2 linked regions of the Symmachiella macrocystis genome follow. The protein of the gene in region 2 interacts with the protein of the main gene of each other region in a pairwise test. Links are inferred from orthologs where the notes say so. Each region holds a gene or a part of one and is shown on either strand. Other genes may lie near its edges. The genes, in order: CA54_RS03800 and ndk.

Region 1 (8,093 bases), on a different replicon or contig from region 2:
TCTGGCGTAGCATTCCGTTTGCGACTCGTAGATGTAGTGTGCGATTTCGCACGGATCATCGTCGCAGCAGATTTGCTCGCAGCAGCATCCACCACCGCAACCGGTGTCGCAGCAGGAGGAAGGAGCACAGCAGCTATTTCCGGCCGGAGCACAGCATGCGTTGCCAGCCGGAGCACAGCAGGCGTTGCCAGCGGGGGCACAACCAGCATTGTCGCAGCAAGCGTTGTCACAGCATTTGTTGTCGCACAGTTGCTCGCAGCATTTGCAAGGATTCCAGCACGGCTTGGGGCAGCACTTGGGAACGCAAACAACGCGAGGTTGGCAGCACGGCATCGGGGCACAGCAGGACGCCGGGCCACAGCAGCTGTTCGCAGCCGGAGCACAGCAGCTATTGCCGGCCGGGGCACAGCAAGCGTTGCCAGCCGGAGCGCAGCACGCGTTGCCGGCGGGGGCACAACCATTGCCAGCCGGAGCGCAGCACGCGTCGGCAGCGGGGGCACAGCCGTTACCGGCAGGAGCACAGCACGCCTTGGGGGCGCAACAATCAGTGGGAGCACAAGTGTCGCAGCAAGTCGGCTTGCAGCACGAACGTTGGTAATTGTAGACCTTGTGACAGGTCGGACGACAGATAACGGGTTTACAACAAATGCGCGGACAGGCCAACGCACAATCACAGCTCTTCGCGGCGCCGCAACAATCGCTGCTACCATGGTGTCCGCCGAACAAACCAGCCTGAGCCGTTCCGTTCATGCCCAGCGCTAACACCAATGCGCCTATAAGATTCAGCCATTTCATGAGGTTTAGCTTCCTTTCGATCTCTCAAAAAAATCGTAGCTCGTTGTCGATATCCGCGTGGTCTGCGGATCGTTTGGATTTCGTGGGTCGATGCACGTCCGGGAAGGAGTAATGCGAGATATCAGATGCAAAATGGAGGTATTCCACCCGCAGTCAAATCTCGACGCGCAAGTTCCCCCTTCGGAGAACAGTTGGTACAGACTGTTCTATCCGCTCAGAATCCTTTCACCGCGTCCTGGTTTCATGGATCTCCCATGACCATCAACGCAATTGCTGTCGCCCCAATTCGGCGGACGGCATGCCAGATTCCTTTACGGCTTCACCCATTGTATCGGTGCGCGGCGGATAATCGCTGTAACGCGATTTGCGTGACTCTCCGGCACAGCAGACCGACTCGAGACCCGCCGATTGTTCCGGTTATTCCGAACACGAAACCCACCCCGACCTGAGCGCCGAGAAGATCAGTCTCGGACCCCCGTTTGCGATAACTTGGGGAAATTGCCTTCACCGCTGCCGGACTTGCCACATTGTCCGGCTAGGTATGCACTCCCGGTTCTACGGCACAATTTCGTTGCGATATTTACCGAGTTTTTTTCGCAATTCCTACCGCAATAGCCGGAACCAACAAACCCGTGTCGCCCCATTCGGCGATATAACCGGACCAACCGGCGCAGCTTCACGCCGACAACCAACGGGGCGCACCTGTCACGTCGGAAATGGGGGCACAAAAACTAAATCCGCCCGCCCCAAAGCGCCAAGACGGGGATCAGCTCACGAAAACGACCGCTTAAAGGCCCGGTCAGAAAACCGGCAATTCAAAGCCCTGCCGGTAATCGCGCGTCAAATACCGATTCGCCTCCTCATCGTCGACAAATCGCTCAGCTTCGCCGTCAAATTGCAATCGACGTCCTGTGCGAAACGAAGCATTCCCCAAATGGCAGAGCAACGCCGAATAGTGCCCTTCTTCAATATCCGCAATCAATTCGTTCCGGTCTCGGCTTTTCACGCAATCGATGAAGTTCTGAAAATGCCGCGGCGAATCAACCCACTTCTCTCCCCCGACCGGTCCCCGCTCCCCTCTCTTATGAAACACGCGATAACCGTCGCGGTCGATCATCAAGTACCCTTGGTCGCCGAAAAAGATGTTGTCGTTGTCCAATCGATGTCCTTGCATGCGATACGGTGTGAAGTCCCGCTGTTCATACACAAACAACAGGTCATCATATTCCCACGTCACCACCATCGTGTCGGGCGTCTCCTGCGCATCCCCTTTCGAACCCAGCTTGGCCCCCATCGCCGAAACGGACTTCGGAGCCTTCAAACCCAAAGCCCAGCGTCCTAAGTCGATTTGGTGCACGCCATCGTTACCAATATCTCCCGTGCCGTACTCCCAATTCCAATGCCAACTGCTGTGAAAGCGATTGCGATTGAACGCCCGCTTCTCAGCCGGCCCCAACCACATGTTGTAATCCACCCCCGCCGGCGTTGCTTCGTCCTGCCGCTGCGCCAATCGTCCCCGCCGTTGATTATTGATCGCCTTGACCATCAAGACCTTGCCGATCACCCCTTGTCTTAATAGCTCCCAAGCTTCTTCATAGTGCGGAGCCGCGCGTAAATTTGTACCGTGCTGCACGATCCGATCAAACTTGCGAGCCGCGTTCACAGCCATCCGTCCTTCAGCGACGTTATGAGATGCCGGTTTCTCGACATACACATCTTTTCCCGCCGCACACCCCAGGATCGTTGCCGGCGCATGCCAATGATCGGGTGTCGCCACGGCCAACGCATCCACATCCTTCTGGTCGAGCAAAGTGCGAAAATCAGCCACCACCGGCGGACGCTTCCCGGAAATCGCCTGCACCCGCTCCGCCAATTTCTGCCCCCGCGCTGCATCCACTTCGCAAATCGCCACCACCTGGCTGTCGGGCAACGCGGCAAAATGCGCCGCCAAGTTCGCTCCCCGGCCCGCTCCCAACACCGCCACGCCCACCGTATCATTCGCCGCTGCCTTGACCGGTGCGGCAGACGCGAACGTCCCCGCCGCCACCAATGTCGTTCCCAAAAAACCGCGTCGATTCATCGCAGACATGACGGACCTCCATTGACGGACGGAAATACACCGGATACCAACAACGCTCGTCTCTGCATCCTACCCGACCACTACAACGGATACAAATCTTGTCCGCACCAACACCAATCACCAAACCACAGATTCGCCAGCAAGCCCGCGATGCGCGCCAAGCACTCGACAACCGCCACGCACGCAGCCAACAGATCACCGATCACCTCCATACCCTCCCCGAATACCAATCCGCCCACACCGTGATGCTGTATGTCAGTGTCCGCGAAGAAGTCGCTACCGCCGACCTCATCAACGCTGCATTAGAGACCGACAAACAAGTCGTCATCCCCTATTGCCACGACGGTGAACTGCAATTGTTTCACCTAAAAAACCGTGACGAGCTCACCCCCGGAGCCTACGGCATCCCCGAACCGCACAGCGAACTCCGCACACAGCCCGACCGCAGCGCCGCGACCGATCAACTCGACATCATTCTCGTGCCCGGAGTCGCATTCGATATTCACGGCGCCCGCTGCGGCCACGGCAAGGGGTATTATGATAAACTGCTGCAAACCGCAAAAAGCAAAACGCCACTGATTGCACTAGCGTTCGACTGCCAAATTTTCCGAAAAATCCCCACCGAATCGCACGACGTCTTCATGGACAAGATCATCACCGAGTCTAGGATTTATCCAGAAGCCTAACCAAAATCTCTGCCTCGCCATCAACACCAACAAATTATCACGCAAAGACACCAAGCCTTCGAACATGGGTTACCGCACACTCAAAGCCTGCACCGATGATCTGCTCGCCACCGGGCGGATGATCCGTATCGAGGAACCGGTTGACCCCAACTTAGAAGCAGCTGAAATCCAGCGCCGCGTCTTCGCCGCCGACGGTCCCGCTATTTACTATGCCAACGTCACCGGCAGCCCGTTTCCCATGGTCAGCAACCTGTTCGGCAGCATGGACCGCGTACGGTATATCTTTCGCGACACGCTCGATGCGGTTTCACAACTTGTCCGCATTAAAGCCGACCCCTCTACCGCTGCCCGGCACCCGTGGAAGTCCTTCCGCGCCAGCCCGACCGCACTCAGCATGCTCCCCCGCAAAGTCCGTCGCGGTCCCATACTCGAGCACACCACCAGTATCGATCAACTTCCGCAACTCAAATCCTGGCCCGATGATGGCGGCGCGTTTATTACCTTGCCGCAAGTCTACACCGAACACCCCGACACGCCCGGCATCGCTAAATCCAACCTGGGCATGTACCGCGTGCAACTCTCTGGCGGCCAATACCAACCCAACGCCGAAATCGGACTGCACTATCAAATCCATCGCGGCATTGGCGTCCATCACGCCGCTGCGATTCGTCGGGGCGAAAAACTGCGGGCGAATATCCTCGTCGGTGGCCCTCCCGCGATGAGCGTCGCCGCTGTAATGCCCCTTCCCGAAGGCCTCCCCGAACTGTACTTCGCCGGCGCGTTAGGCGGCCGACGCGTGCGCATGGTGCACGGCGCACAACCGTTGCCGATCCCCGCCGAAATCGATTTTTGCATCAGCGGCTACATCATCCCCGAGCGTACCCTCCCCGAAGGCCCCTTTGGGGACCACCTGGGATACTACAGTTTAGCGCACGAGTTCCCCGTCTTCTGTGTCGAAAAAGTCTATCACCGCGACGGCGCCATCTGGCCATTCACCGTGGTGGGACGCCCCCCGCAAGAAGATACGCTATTCGGCGCACTGATCCACGAAATCACCGGCCCCATGATCCCCACCGTCCTACCCGGAGTCCGCGCCGTAAACGCCGTCGACGCCGCCGGTGTGCACCCCTTGCTGTTGGCCATCGGCAGCGAACGGTACGTCCCCTGGGGCGGCGACAGTGCTCCGCAGGAAATCCTTACCCAAGCCAACGCCATTCTCGGGCAAGGGCAAATGTCGTTGGCAAAATACCTCTTGATCGTTGCTGAAAACGATGCCCCGCAACTGGACGTCAACGACATCCCCGCTGTCTTTACGCACCTACTCAGTCGTATCGATTGGCGGCGCGATTTGCATTTCCAAACTCAAACCACGATCGACACGCTCGATTATTCCGGCAGCGGCCTGAATCGCGGCTCCAAAGTTGTTATGGCCGCTGCCGGTGAACCGATCCACAAACTGCCCACCGAAATCCCCCACGAATTGAACCTCCCCGACGGCTTCACCAATCCGCGCCTCTGCCTGCCTGGCGTCCTGGCAATCACCGGCCCCACATTCCAATCCCGCGAGGCCGTCGCCGCTTTCTGTAATCATTTTTCCGCCGACGCCCCCATCAATCAATTTCCGCTCATCGTGATCGCCGACGACAGCGAATTCACCGCTCGAACACTCAACAATTTTCTATGGGTCACATTCACACGCTCCAACCCAGCGGTCGACATCGATGGAATTGGCAGTTATGTCCAAGATAAACATTGGGGCTGCCACGGCAGTTTGGTCATCGACGCCCGCCGCAAACCACACCACGCGCCGCCGCTGATTGAAGATCCAAACATCACCGCACGCGTTGACGCGTTTGCCGCTTCCGGGGGTCCCTTAAGCGGAATTCTCTAACTGCCCAGCGCAACCACGCGACAATAGGAAAACGGCGGTTGCAGACTTGCATGTAACTACGATACCGGCCTATTTGCTTCTGAGATAACACAACCAGTCAGACGGATTGATGACGTTTGCAAGTCACCAATCACGGCCACAAATAATCTCCGCAGATTTGTCTTTTCCTGTTTCGGCAGTTGTGATAGAAATCGCGCTTTCACACTTCGGTTACCAGTTCTCCCCCAAAAATCTGAGTTTAGTTGAACCAGCATACGCTGGCCATTTTCCTGCGCATGGCAGGAACGGCCCGCTGGGAATTCCATTCTCGGACTGAACACGATACTATCGTGTTGCGGGTTCAGTTGCCCCAAGCGGGTAATTGTTTCCGTGCCAGCAAAACGGATCAGCTGGTTTCCGTCGTGGTTGGAGGTCAAACGCGTGTTTGTGTTTCGAAAACGATCGCAACGAAGCGGTTCGCAGATACGCCGGATTTGAAGCCTCAGTAAAGGCAAGGAGGCCGCCGTGAATTCCGATTCCGGACAATACCACAGACAAGGCATTAAAAGCGTCAGCGTCAAAGTCCAAATCCGTTGGATGATTCGGCGAGATATGGCCGAAGTCCTGCGAATCGAACGCGAAAGCTTCGAGTATCATTGGACCGAAGAAGATTTCCTCTGCTGCTTACGTCAGAGGAATTGCATTGGTATGGTCGCCGAAGTCGACGGGCAAGTCGTCGGTTTCATGATCTACGAATTGCACAAAACGCGATTGCACATTCTCAACTTCGCTGTCGCTGAAGATTTTCGCCGCCAAGCCATCGGCGGACAGATGATCGAAAAGCTCGTCAGCAAGCTGTCGCAACAACGACGCAAGGAAATCACTCTGGAAGTCCGCGAGACAAATTTGCCCGCGCAGCTCTTCTTCCAAAACAGCGATTTCGTCGCCGTGGGTGTGCTCCGCGACCACTACGAAGACTCTGCCGAAGATGCCTACGTGATGAAGTACCGCCTCGACCCCGAGGACGCCATGTACAACTTCGCACCGCACAATCGCATCGCCAAATACGAAAAACTCGCCGACGGACTCCACGAAGAATCCTAACGCAGGTTTCACGATGTGATCACGGGGTTTAAAAACGCACTTACAAGCGTTTTCACGCCCCCATGCCGATACGCAATCGTGCCCTCGGCATTCATCACAATGACGTTACGTTAAAACACGCCTCTCACCAGGCGTGTTTTTTTTGCGCCTCACCATTCAAAGGCACCGAACTCTCTCGACCATCCCCTGGTTCTTGAGATTCTGGTTGCTACACTGGTTATTTCACCGCCGGCAACCAACTCAACCCGCTGCCCACGAACTCATGGAAATACGCGACTTTGCCGAAAGAATTCTGCAGTCCGACAGCCTGGCCGAAAAACTCCGGCCGCTGGACGGCCCTGCGACGGATCGGATCCCCGGCCCTCCGCAGCGTTTTCCGTTGCCCGCCCGCCCGGCCAACCTGAAATTCGCCGGCCGTAAAGAAGCGCCCGCCATGCCCGCGCCGACCGCGTTTCGAGATCCCGCCAAACGCGCCGTCGCCCACCATATCATGGCTAACCACGAACTCCAGGCACTGGAGGTCATGGCATTTACGTTATGCGCCTTTCCCGATGCCCCGACCGAATTTCGCCACGGCATGCTGCCCATCATGGCAGATGAACAACGCCACACCCGCATGCATGCCCAGCGACTCGAAGAATTCGGCATGACGTTCGGAGACCTCCCGGTGAACGGATATTTCTGGCTCAAAGCTCAGGATTTCCAAAGCCCACTCGACTACCTCGCCGGTTTGCCCCTCACCTTCGAGGCGGGTAATCTCGATCACACCATCGAATTCGAGCAAGCCTACGATTCCGCCGGCGATAAAAAAGGCGCCGGAATCATGCGCGCGATTCACCAAGACGAAATCGGCCATGTCGCCTTTGGCATCCATTGGCTACGCGCCATGAAACCAGCCGACCAAACCGACTGGGACGCCTATATTGACCACCTTCACTGGCCGCTCCGCCCCGAAAAAGCCAAAGGCAAAGCCTTCCAACGCCAACCCCGACTCGACGCCGGCCTGACGGACGAATTCATCGACCAGATCCAACACGCCGGTCGTGATGACTTGCGCTAGTCGCTCTACGATAGTAGGCAGTAGGCGGTAGGCAGTAAAAAATGGCAGGTGCAGGAACTGTTCCTCTCCTTCCACCAAAATCTTCGCCTTCCTCCTTCCCCCTGCCTTTGCTATAAACTCGCCGAACCAACTGCGACGTCCATTTGCCGAACCGCGTCGGTTCAACTCTTCGGAATCGAGATCCGAGTTCGCCCGATTGCCGTTGGAGAATTCTTTGCAAATCGCCTCGTGGAATCAAACAGGCAAAGAGCCTTTCCTCCGAAATCTCGAAGGTATGCCCGAATTCTTCATAGGGAAGCCCTTCACGCAAAGAAAGCTGGGGCTGATCCTGGCCCTCTTGGTGCTGCTGACCGTCATTCCCCGTCTATTGCTGGCCTGGCAAATCTCGTCAATCTGTGACGATGGATACTTTTATCTGTCGGTCGTCGAGATGTGGAAACAAGGTCAGACGGATGCAGCTCTGAACTATCTGAACCTCAATATCTTCCCGTTTATCTT
Region 2 (8,046 bases):
CCCCGCTGTTTTGCCAATTGCCCGATTCTTGTCGCATGGACAACACGACTTGTAGAAAAAAATAGCTGCGACTGTGATGCGTTTCACAGAACATCCGCATGCCCCATACGATCATATCACTGTCGAGCAGCCGATGGACGAGTCGTTTTGTATTTGCTCTCGTCGCTGCCAGAGGAGTCCCTCAGGCTTTCAATCTCTTAGGAAACTAAGTAATTTTAGGGACAGGATGTGGTTGACCGGTTGCAATCTGTCATGCTTACGGTCATCCCTGTCAATTGTTACGTTTACCAAAGCTGTTGTGTGCCCGCTTGAAATGGGCACATCTCATCGTACCCCGCCATCAGGAGGCACTTTCACTATGCTTAAGGTTGTTGTCCCAAGTCTCGCGCTAATCTTGGCTGGCTTTGTTGCCGTTTCGGCAGCCGAAAAATCTGCTGAAGTTGAATCCGGCCTGAAACCGGGAACGTTTGTTCCTGCCTATCACGTGCGCGACATCACAGGTCCCAAAAAAGGGGAAACCTTGTGCTACCGCTGCCGCTATGGGAGCAAGCCGGTCGTGAACATTTTCGCCCGCGAAATCACACCGGAATTGACGGCATTGATTAAAGATGTCGACAAGCAAGTTGGCAAAAACAAAGCGAAGAAAATGTCCGCTTTCGTCGTCTTCCTCAGTGACGACGCCGACACGATGGAACCCAAGATCAAAGAATTGGCCAAAAAGAACAAGTTGACGATTCCCCTGACGATCATCGAAGATGTCGCCGGTCCTGAGGAATACAAGATCTCCAAAGACGCCGACGTCACCGTCATGATGTGGGTCGAATCGGAAGTCAAAGTCAACCACGCCTTCGGAAAAGGCAAACTTAAAAAAGAGAACGTCAAAAAGGTCGCTGCTGAAACTAAGAAAATCTTGGCCGACTGAATTGACAATTTGAAATTCGATCGGCTCACAAGCAGATCAAATTCGCAGACCGCGCGATACATGTCGCGCGGCCTGTTTTTTTATGCGCTGCTCTGAGGCCGTTTCGTCACGGTTCAGTGTTGCATTCGACCGCCGGTGTTCGCTAAAACTCACGGCCCAGAGGAATTTTCCCACACGACAATCCCCCCGAAATCCCATAAGGATGATCGCCACAATGGCCAACGAACGTAGCTTGATTTTGTTCAAACCCGATGCCGTCCAACGCCGTCTGTGCGGCGAATTGCTCTCCCGTATCGAAAAACGGGGCCTGAAAATCGTCGGCCTGAAGATGTTGATGGTCACCAAAGAGCTTTCCGCCCAACATTACGCCGAACACGTCGAGAAGCCGTTTTATCCGCTGCTGGAAGAATTCATCACTTCCGGCCCCGTTGTGGCGTTGGTCGTCGAAGGCCCCGAAGCGATTTCGGTCATGCGGACCATGATGGGTTCAACCAACGGCCGGGAATCGGACCTGGGAACCATCCGCGGCGATTTCGGCCTGTCTCGCCAAATGAACCTGATCCACGGCAGCGACGGCCCCGAAGCAGCCGCACGGGAAATCCCGATCTACTTCCGCCCGGAAGAATTGATCGAATACGAAACCACTCTCGCCGGATGGGTCTGTGCCGACGACGAGAAGTAGAGTTGCCGATTACCTATTGGGGTCACCCTGATTGCCATCGGCAATCAGGGTGACGTTAGGCATAAGAAGCCGCAATGACAACGGTCCTTGACCAAGAAAGACTCATTGGTCAGGACTACTGTCATTGCGGCTTCTTGCGGGCTGCGCCCGCCCCGATAGCATGAGCTATCGCGGCCACCCCTAGATTTTCAACCCGCTTTGGCGATTGCTCGTTGCACGGCGGAGCCCATGTCGGCTGGGCTTTCAGCGACGACGGCGCCGGCGGCTTCTAGTGCGGCAATTTTTTCCTCAGCTGTGCCGCTGCCACCGGAAATAATCGCACCGGCATGTCCCATCCGTTTGCCCTTAGGGGCGGTCCGACCGGCGATGAACGATCCGACCGGCTTGGTGACGTGTTCCTTAATGAACTCCGCGGCCTTCTCCTCAGCGTTGCCGCCGATTTCGCCGATCATCAAAATCGCTTCGGTCCCCGGATCGTTTTGGAACATCTCCAGCAGATCGATGAAGTTCGTGCCGATGATCGGATCGCCGCCGATTCCCACACAGGTCGATTGGCCCAAGCCAACGTTGCTCAACTGCCAGACCGCTTCGTAGGTCAGCGTGCCGCTGCGGCTGATGAGTCCTACCGTGCCGGGATTGTGGATATAACCGGGCATGATCCCGATCTTGGCAGCACCGGGCGTGATGATGCCGGGGCAGTTCGGGCCAATGAGCCGGCTGCCTGTGCGTGCCAAGCATTTGGAGACCCGGACCATATCGAGGACCGGCACCCCTTCGGTGATGCCGATGATCAGCGGAATTCCCGCATCGGCCGATTCCATGATCGCGTCGCCACAAAAGGGCGGCGGGACGAACACCATCGAGCAATTCGCCCCAGTTTTGGCGACGGCTTCTTCGACGGTGTTGAACACCGGAAACCCGTCGACCTCGGTTCCCCCTTTGCCGGGAGTCACGCCGCCGACCAATTGCGTGCCGTATTCGCGGCACATCTGGCTATGAAACAACCCGGCGCGGCCGGTAATCCCTTGGCAAATTACCTTGGTGTCGGCATCGACTAAAATACTCATCGATCTATTTCGCCTTCTTCGTTTTCGCGACTTTGCTTGGTATTCAATCTATGGCTAAAAACCGATTACGCACTCAACGTGCCGACGACCTTCTTAGCGGCATCCGTCAAATCGGTGGCGCTGACAATATCGCGACCGCTGGCAGCCAGCATTTCGCGGGCCTTATCGACGTTCGTCCCTTCCAACCGCACCACCAACGGAATGGTGAAGCCCACTTTTTCGTACGACGTCAACAGCGCCTCGACAATCGTGTCGCACTTCATGATGCCGCCGAAAATGTTCACCAGCACCGCTTTCACGTTCGAGTCCGACAGGATGATCTTGAACGCTTCGGTCACCTGGTCGACGTTGGCTCCGCCACCTACGTCCAAGAAGTTGGCAGGTTCTCCGCCATGCAGTTTGATCAGGTCCATCGTGCTCATCGCCAACCCAGCTCCGTTCACCAGACAGCCGATGTTGCCGTCGAGATTCACGTAGCTCAGCCCGGCCGCTCCGGCACGAACTTCCGCTGCGTCCTCTTCGGACAGGTCCCGCAATTCCAGCAGCGGTTTGTGACGGAACAGGGCGTTGTCGTCGAAGGCGATCTTCGCGTCCAATACGACCAATTCGTCATCGGCCGTCACCACCAAGGGGTTGACCTCGGCCATGCTGCAATCGTTGTCGGCAAAGAACTTGCAGACTTGCGGCAGAAATTTGCCGGCTTGTTTCATTTGAGCGGAGTTGAAACCCAGCTTAAAGCACAGGTTGCGGACCTGATACGGCATCAATCCGTAGTCGGCGTCAAACGGTTCGCGGAAGATTTTTTCCGGCGTGTTGGCGGCAACCTCTTCGATTTCCATCCCCCCTTCGGAGGACATCATCAAGACCGGTCCGCCCGCTTCGCGATCGACCACAATACCCAAATACAATTCGCGGGCGATTTGCAGTCCCTCTTCGACAAACAGCGTATTGACCTGTTTGCCTTCGTCGCCGGTTTGAATCGTAACCAGCGTTTGGCCCAACATCCGTTCCGCGTTTTCACGGGCTTCAGCTGCTGATTTGACCAGCACGACGCCCGGTTGCTCGGGAAATTCCTTGAATCGCCCTTTTCCGCGGCCGCCGGCGTGAATTTGTGATTTGACGACGGCAATCGACCCGCCCAGCGTGTCATAGGCCGCCGCGACTTCGTCCGCCGATTTACAGACGACTCCCCGCGGAACGCGGACACCCGCATCGGCGAGCAATTGTTTGCCTTGATATTCGTGAATCTTCATGCTGATACTCTCGTTTTCGTGAATATTCAATTGCCCTTTCCAGCGGCAACGCGGCCATCATAGCGAGGCGCCCGACACGTTTCTAGTCGCCACGCAGCTAAGAAATTGATTCTCCTCTCTCCCTTTGGGAGAGGAGCCGGGGTGAGGGCCCTCACCCCACACGCAATCTCCCCGCAACGATTCACTCACCCCCACCGATCCATAAAACAGTGGGCAATGCCAGCAGGAATCGTTAACATGCATGCCGACAAATCCCACAAAATTCCACAACCAGACCCCGGAGGCACAGGCGATGCTCAAAGGCGTACCGACCACGATTTCCCCCGAATTGATGCATGTCTTGATGAGCATGGGGCACGGCGACGAAATCGTGATCGCCGACGGCAATTTCCCCGCCGACTCGCACGCCCAGCAACTCGTCCGCTGCGACGGTTTAGCGGGGCTGCCGGTTATCGAGGGGATTTTGAAATTCCTGCCGGTCGACACCTTCGTCGACGACGTCGCCGTCGTCATGCAGCCAGTCGATAAGTCCGCCACCGAACCCCCCATCTGGACCGGCTTCCGCCGCGCATTGGAGCGCGCCGAAGACCGCGAAATCCAACTCACCCTCATCGACCGCCACGCCTTCTACGACCGCGCCCGCGAAGCCTACGCCATTGTGGCAACGAGCGAAACGGCACTGTACGCGAATCTGATTCTGAAGAAGGGGGTTGTGGCGCCGTAGGATTGTCAGTCTAAACGGAGCGTTCCCATGACCGAAACCCAACCGCAGCAACGCCGTTTTTCCCGAACCACAGTTTTCTGTGTAGTCACCGGTCTCCTGCTTATCGCGGCCGGTGTGTTCTGCTTTTGGTGGCCCTACCACCTGGAACAGCAGGCGATCACTGCCGTCAACGATTGGCGGGGCAATGTGAAAACTGAGGTCATCCGCCCTGGTTGGGTTCCGAATTCGATTGACGACTCGCAGCTCCCATTATTCGAAAGAGTCGTGTCCGCCGAATTGATTCTTCTGTCGGTGGGCGATGACGAATTGAAACAACTCAGTGAGCTGACACACATCGAATACCTGGACCTGCAAGGCACAAAAATCACCGGCGCAGGTTTGACGCATCTGCGCGGAATGGTTTCTCTCAAGACCCTTGTGCTTCACAATACCGATGTCAGCGATGCGGGCTTGGTGCACCTGAGTGAATTGAAGAATCTTGAGTTGCTTGATCTGTCCAACACCAAGGTCAGCGGTTCCGGGCTGGCCCAACTCAGCCGACTCCCCAAATTGAAGAGTTTGGGATTGGATGAAACGTCCATCGACGATGCCGCCCTGCAACATCTGAGCGGGTTGACGACCCTTGAGGATTTATCGCTTTCCAAAACGGGGATCACGGACGCCGGCCTCAAGCACATCCGTGGCTTGACGAAGCTCAAGACGCTAGTCCTACACCACACCAATATCACCGGAGCCGGCCTCGAACATTTGCGGGGAATGCCATCGCTCGAAACCCTATGGCTGTCCGACACAAAAGTCGACGACGACGGCATGCAGAATTTAAGCGGGCTGACATCATTACGTAACCTCTGGCTGCGCAACACCCAGGTCAGCGATGGGGGACTGGAGCATCTCAGAGGATTGATGAATCTCGTTGAATTAACGCTTTCCAATTCGCGTGTGACCGCCGCCGGTGTTGAAGCATTACAGAACGAACTACTGGGGTGTGACATCCAATGGACACCGCCCACGCCTTAAGAAGCATGGCCCGCTGGCGCGTAAACTCCCACACCTTCGCCGGGTGGGATTGCCACGATCATGCAAACACGTTGCTGATCACTTCCCCTTCATTCACCGTCGCCCGTTCCGGGCGGCCTTGGTGCTGGTAGATCAGTTGGGTGTGGTCCAGTCCCATCGCTTCGAGGATCGTGGCGTGCAGATCGTGGACGTGGGCGCGGTCTTCGACGGCGTGGAGTCCGAAATCGTCGGTTTGGCCAATGATTTGGCCTCCCTTGATCCCGCCGCCGGCCATCCACATGGTGAAGCCGTAGGGGTTGTGGTCGCGGCCGTCCCCTTGTTCCGACATCGCCGTCCGGCCGAACTCGCCGCCCCAGATGACTAACGTCGAATCCAACAGCCCGCGGCGCTTGAGATCCTTGAGTAGACCGGCGATCGGTTTGTCGGTGCTGCCGCAATATTTGGTGTGGTTCTTTTCAATCTTCGAGTGCGCGTCCCATTTGCTACCCGAACCGGAGTAGAGTTGGATGAACCGCACACCCCGTTCGACCAATCGCCGGGCCAGCAGACAATTTTTGCCGAAGGCTTTAGTGTTCTTTTGGTCCAGACCGTACATCTGCTGCGTCTCTTCGGTTTCCTGCGCCAGGTCGACCGCTTCGGGGGCGTGGGATTGCATGCGAAACGCCAATTCATAACTGGCGATGCGAGCTTCCAATTGCGTATCGCCGCTCCGCACTTCGAGGTGTTGGCGATTCAACTGATTGAGGAAATCAAGTTTGTTCCGTTGCTGCGCCTGGGCAATGCTCTCCGGCGAGGCGAGGTGCAGGATGGGGCTATCACCGTTGCGGAATCGCGTTCCCTGATACGTGGCGGGCATGAATCCCGTCCCCCACACGCGGCTGCCGCCGGGCGGTTCCTTGGCTTCATCCAACAGCACGACAAAAGCGGGTAGGTTTTGGTTTTCGGTCCCCAGTCCGTATGTGACCCAGGCTCCCAGGCTCGGACGCCCGGCGAGGATACTGCCGGTGTTCATTTGGCAAACGCTGCCGACGTGATTCAATCCGTTCGCCCAGCAGGAACGGATGACGGCAATGTCATCAATGCACTCACCAACGTGCGGATACCAGTTGGAGACCGGAATGCCACTCTCGCCGTAGCGGGTCCACTTGCGTTTGCTTTCCAGTAACGTATTGTCCGAAACGCCCATCGGCGTGATCACACGTTCGACGGAATCGGGCAACGGCTTGCCAGCGAATTCGTTCACCTTGGGTTTGGGATCGAAGGTGTCCAAATGGCTTGGTCCGCCGTCCATGAACAGAAAGATACAGCTCTTCGCCTGCGCGATATAATGCGCTGCCTGTGCTGCCAACGGATTAACGGCTGACTTTTCCGCAGCCAGCAAGCCCTCTTGTTGCAACAAGCCTTGCAGGGCCAGCGCGCCAAACCCACCCCCGGCCTGTGCCAGAAAATCGCGGCGCGACCGTGACGATTGGTGGTGTGGCATGTGGTTTGGGGAGAACGCGTCCATAATCACTTCAACCTCTTGCAGCCGGTCAGTCAGTCGATGTACAAAAACTCGTTACTGTTGAACAGCGCGTGGCAAAAGTCCACCAGCCCGCCGACCAAAGCGGCGTCGTAAACATAAGGAACATTCGCCGGAAAATGCGACGGATGCCCTGCGGCGCGATGCGCGGCAATCACCCTCTGCTGCGTGGCAATAAAGTCAGCCGCCGCAGCCACCTCGTCTGGATTCGGCGTGCGACCCAGCGCTTCCTGGTAGGCTTGAGTGATACAGTCGTTGATGTCCAATTGCGGTTGATCGCGAATCAACTTCGCCGCGAATTGTTCGGCCAATCCCAACACCAGTCCGCTGTTGAGTAGCGACAGCGCTTGTGGCGCGATCGTCGTTTCTTGTCGCTTCGCACAGCTCTCGTGCATGTCGGGAAAGTCAAAAGCCTGTAACAGCGGGTAGGGCATGTTCCGCTTCGCTAAAATGTAAATCGATCGCCGATTGCGTGCAGCGCGATCTTGGGATGGTTTCCAAGCCTCACGGGCACTGAAATTCGGTGGCAGATCCGGTTTGACGCCGGGACCGTACATTTCCAGATTCAATTCGCCCGAAACCGCCAGCAACCCATCGCGAATCGCTTCGGCATCCAATCGCCTGCGCGGAAACCGTGAGTAGAGTTCGTTGTCCGCATCCTGTTCAGTGACGCGGGGATCAGTGGGACGACTCGATTGGCGATACACGGCCGAATTCATGATCAGGCGGTGGAGTGCTTTGATGCTCCAACCTTGGGCGACAAATTCACTCGCCAGCCAATCCAACAATTCAGGATGGGAGGGCAGGGCGGTTTGTGTGCCGAAATCGTTAGCGTTGGCAACGATGCCGCGGCCGAAGT

The links.
Region 1: the proteins of ndk (region 2) and CA54_RS03800 interact in binary tests that used the Escherichia coli proteins (3 or more experiments, as listed by UniProt). The link is inferred for Symmachiella macrocystis from one-to-one orthologs.

What each region holds. Positions count from the first base shown.
Region 1 is NZ_SJPP01000001.1:966,751-974,843, forward strand. What follows is about bases 1,851-4,767. They hold CA54_RS03800 (5-formyltetrahydrofolate cyclo-ligase), read left to right. Parts: upstream 1,851-2,973; coding sequence 2,974-3,561; downstream 3,562-4,767. Other genes in these bases: CA54_RS03795 (Gfo/Idh/MocA family protein), read right to left, coding at 1,851-2,884; CA54_RS03805 (UbiD family decarboxylase), read left to right, coding at 3,626-4,767. Outside these bases: CA54_RS03790 (hypothetical protein), read left to right, coding at 104-598; more of CA54_RS03795, read right to left, coding at 1,595-1,850; more of CA54_RS03805, read left to right, coding at 4,768-5,452; rimI (ribosomal protein S18-alanine N-acetyltransferase), read left to right, coding at 6,029-6,535; CA54_RS03815 (ferritin-like domain-containing protein), read left to right, coding at 6,798-7,595; CA54_RS03820 (ArnT family glycosyltransferase), read left to right, coding at 7,870-8,093. UniProt on the Escherichia coli protein: Involved in the removal of 5-formyltetrahydrofolate.
Region 2 is NZ_SJPP01000003.1:367,215-375,260, reverse strand. Bases 1-2,870 are described here. They hold ndk (nucleoside-diphosphate kinase), read left to right. Parts: upstream 1-1,136; coding sequence 1,137-1,604; downstream 1,605-2,870. Other genes in these bases: sucC (ADP-forming succinate--CoA ligase subunit beta), read right to left, coding at 2,737-2,870; sucD (succinate--CoA ligase subunit alpha), read right to left, coding at 1,793-2,671; CA54_RS24915 (hypothetical protein), read left to right, coding at 359-922. Outside these bases: more of sucC, read right to left, coding at 2,871-3,924; CA54_RS24895 (RbsD/FucU family protein), read left to right, coding at 4,166-4,648; CA54_RS24890 (leucine-rich repeat domain-containing protein), read left to right, coding at 4,676-5,665; CA54_RS24885 (DUF1501 domain-containing protein), read right to left, coding at 5,724-7,172; CA54_RS24880 (DUF1549 and DUF1553 domain-containing protein), read right to left, coding at 7,202-8,046. UniProt on the Escherichia coli protein: Major role in the synthesis of nucleoside triphosphates other than ATP. The ATP gamma phosphate is transferred to the NDP beta phosphate via a ping-pong mechanism, using a phosphorylated active-site intermediate.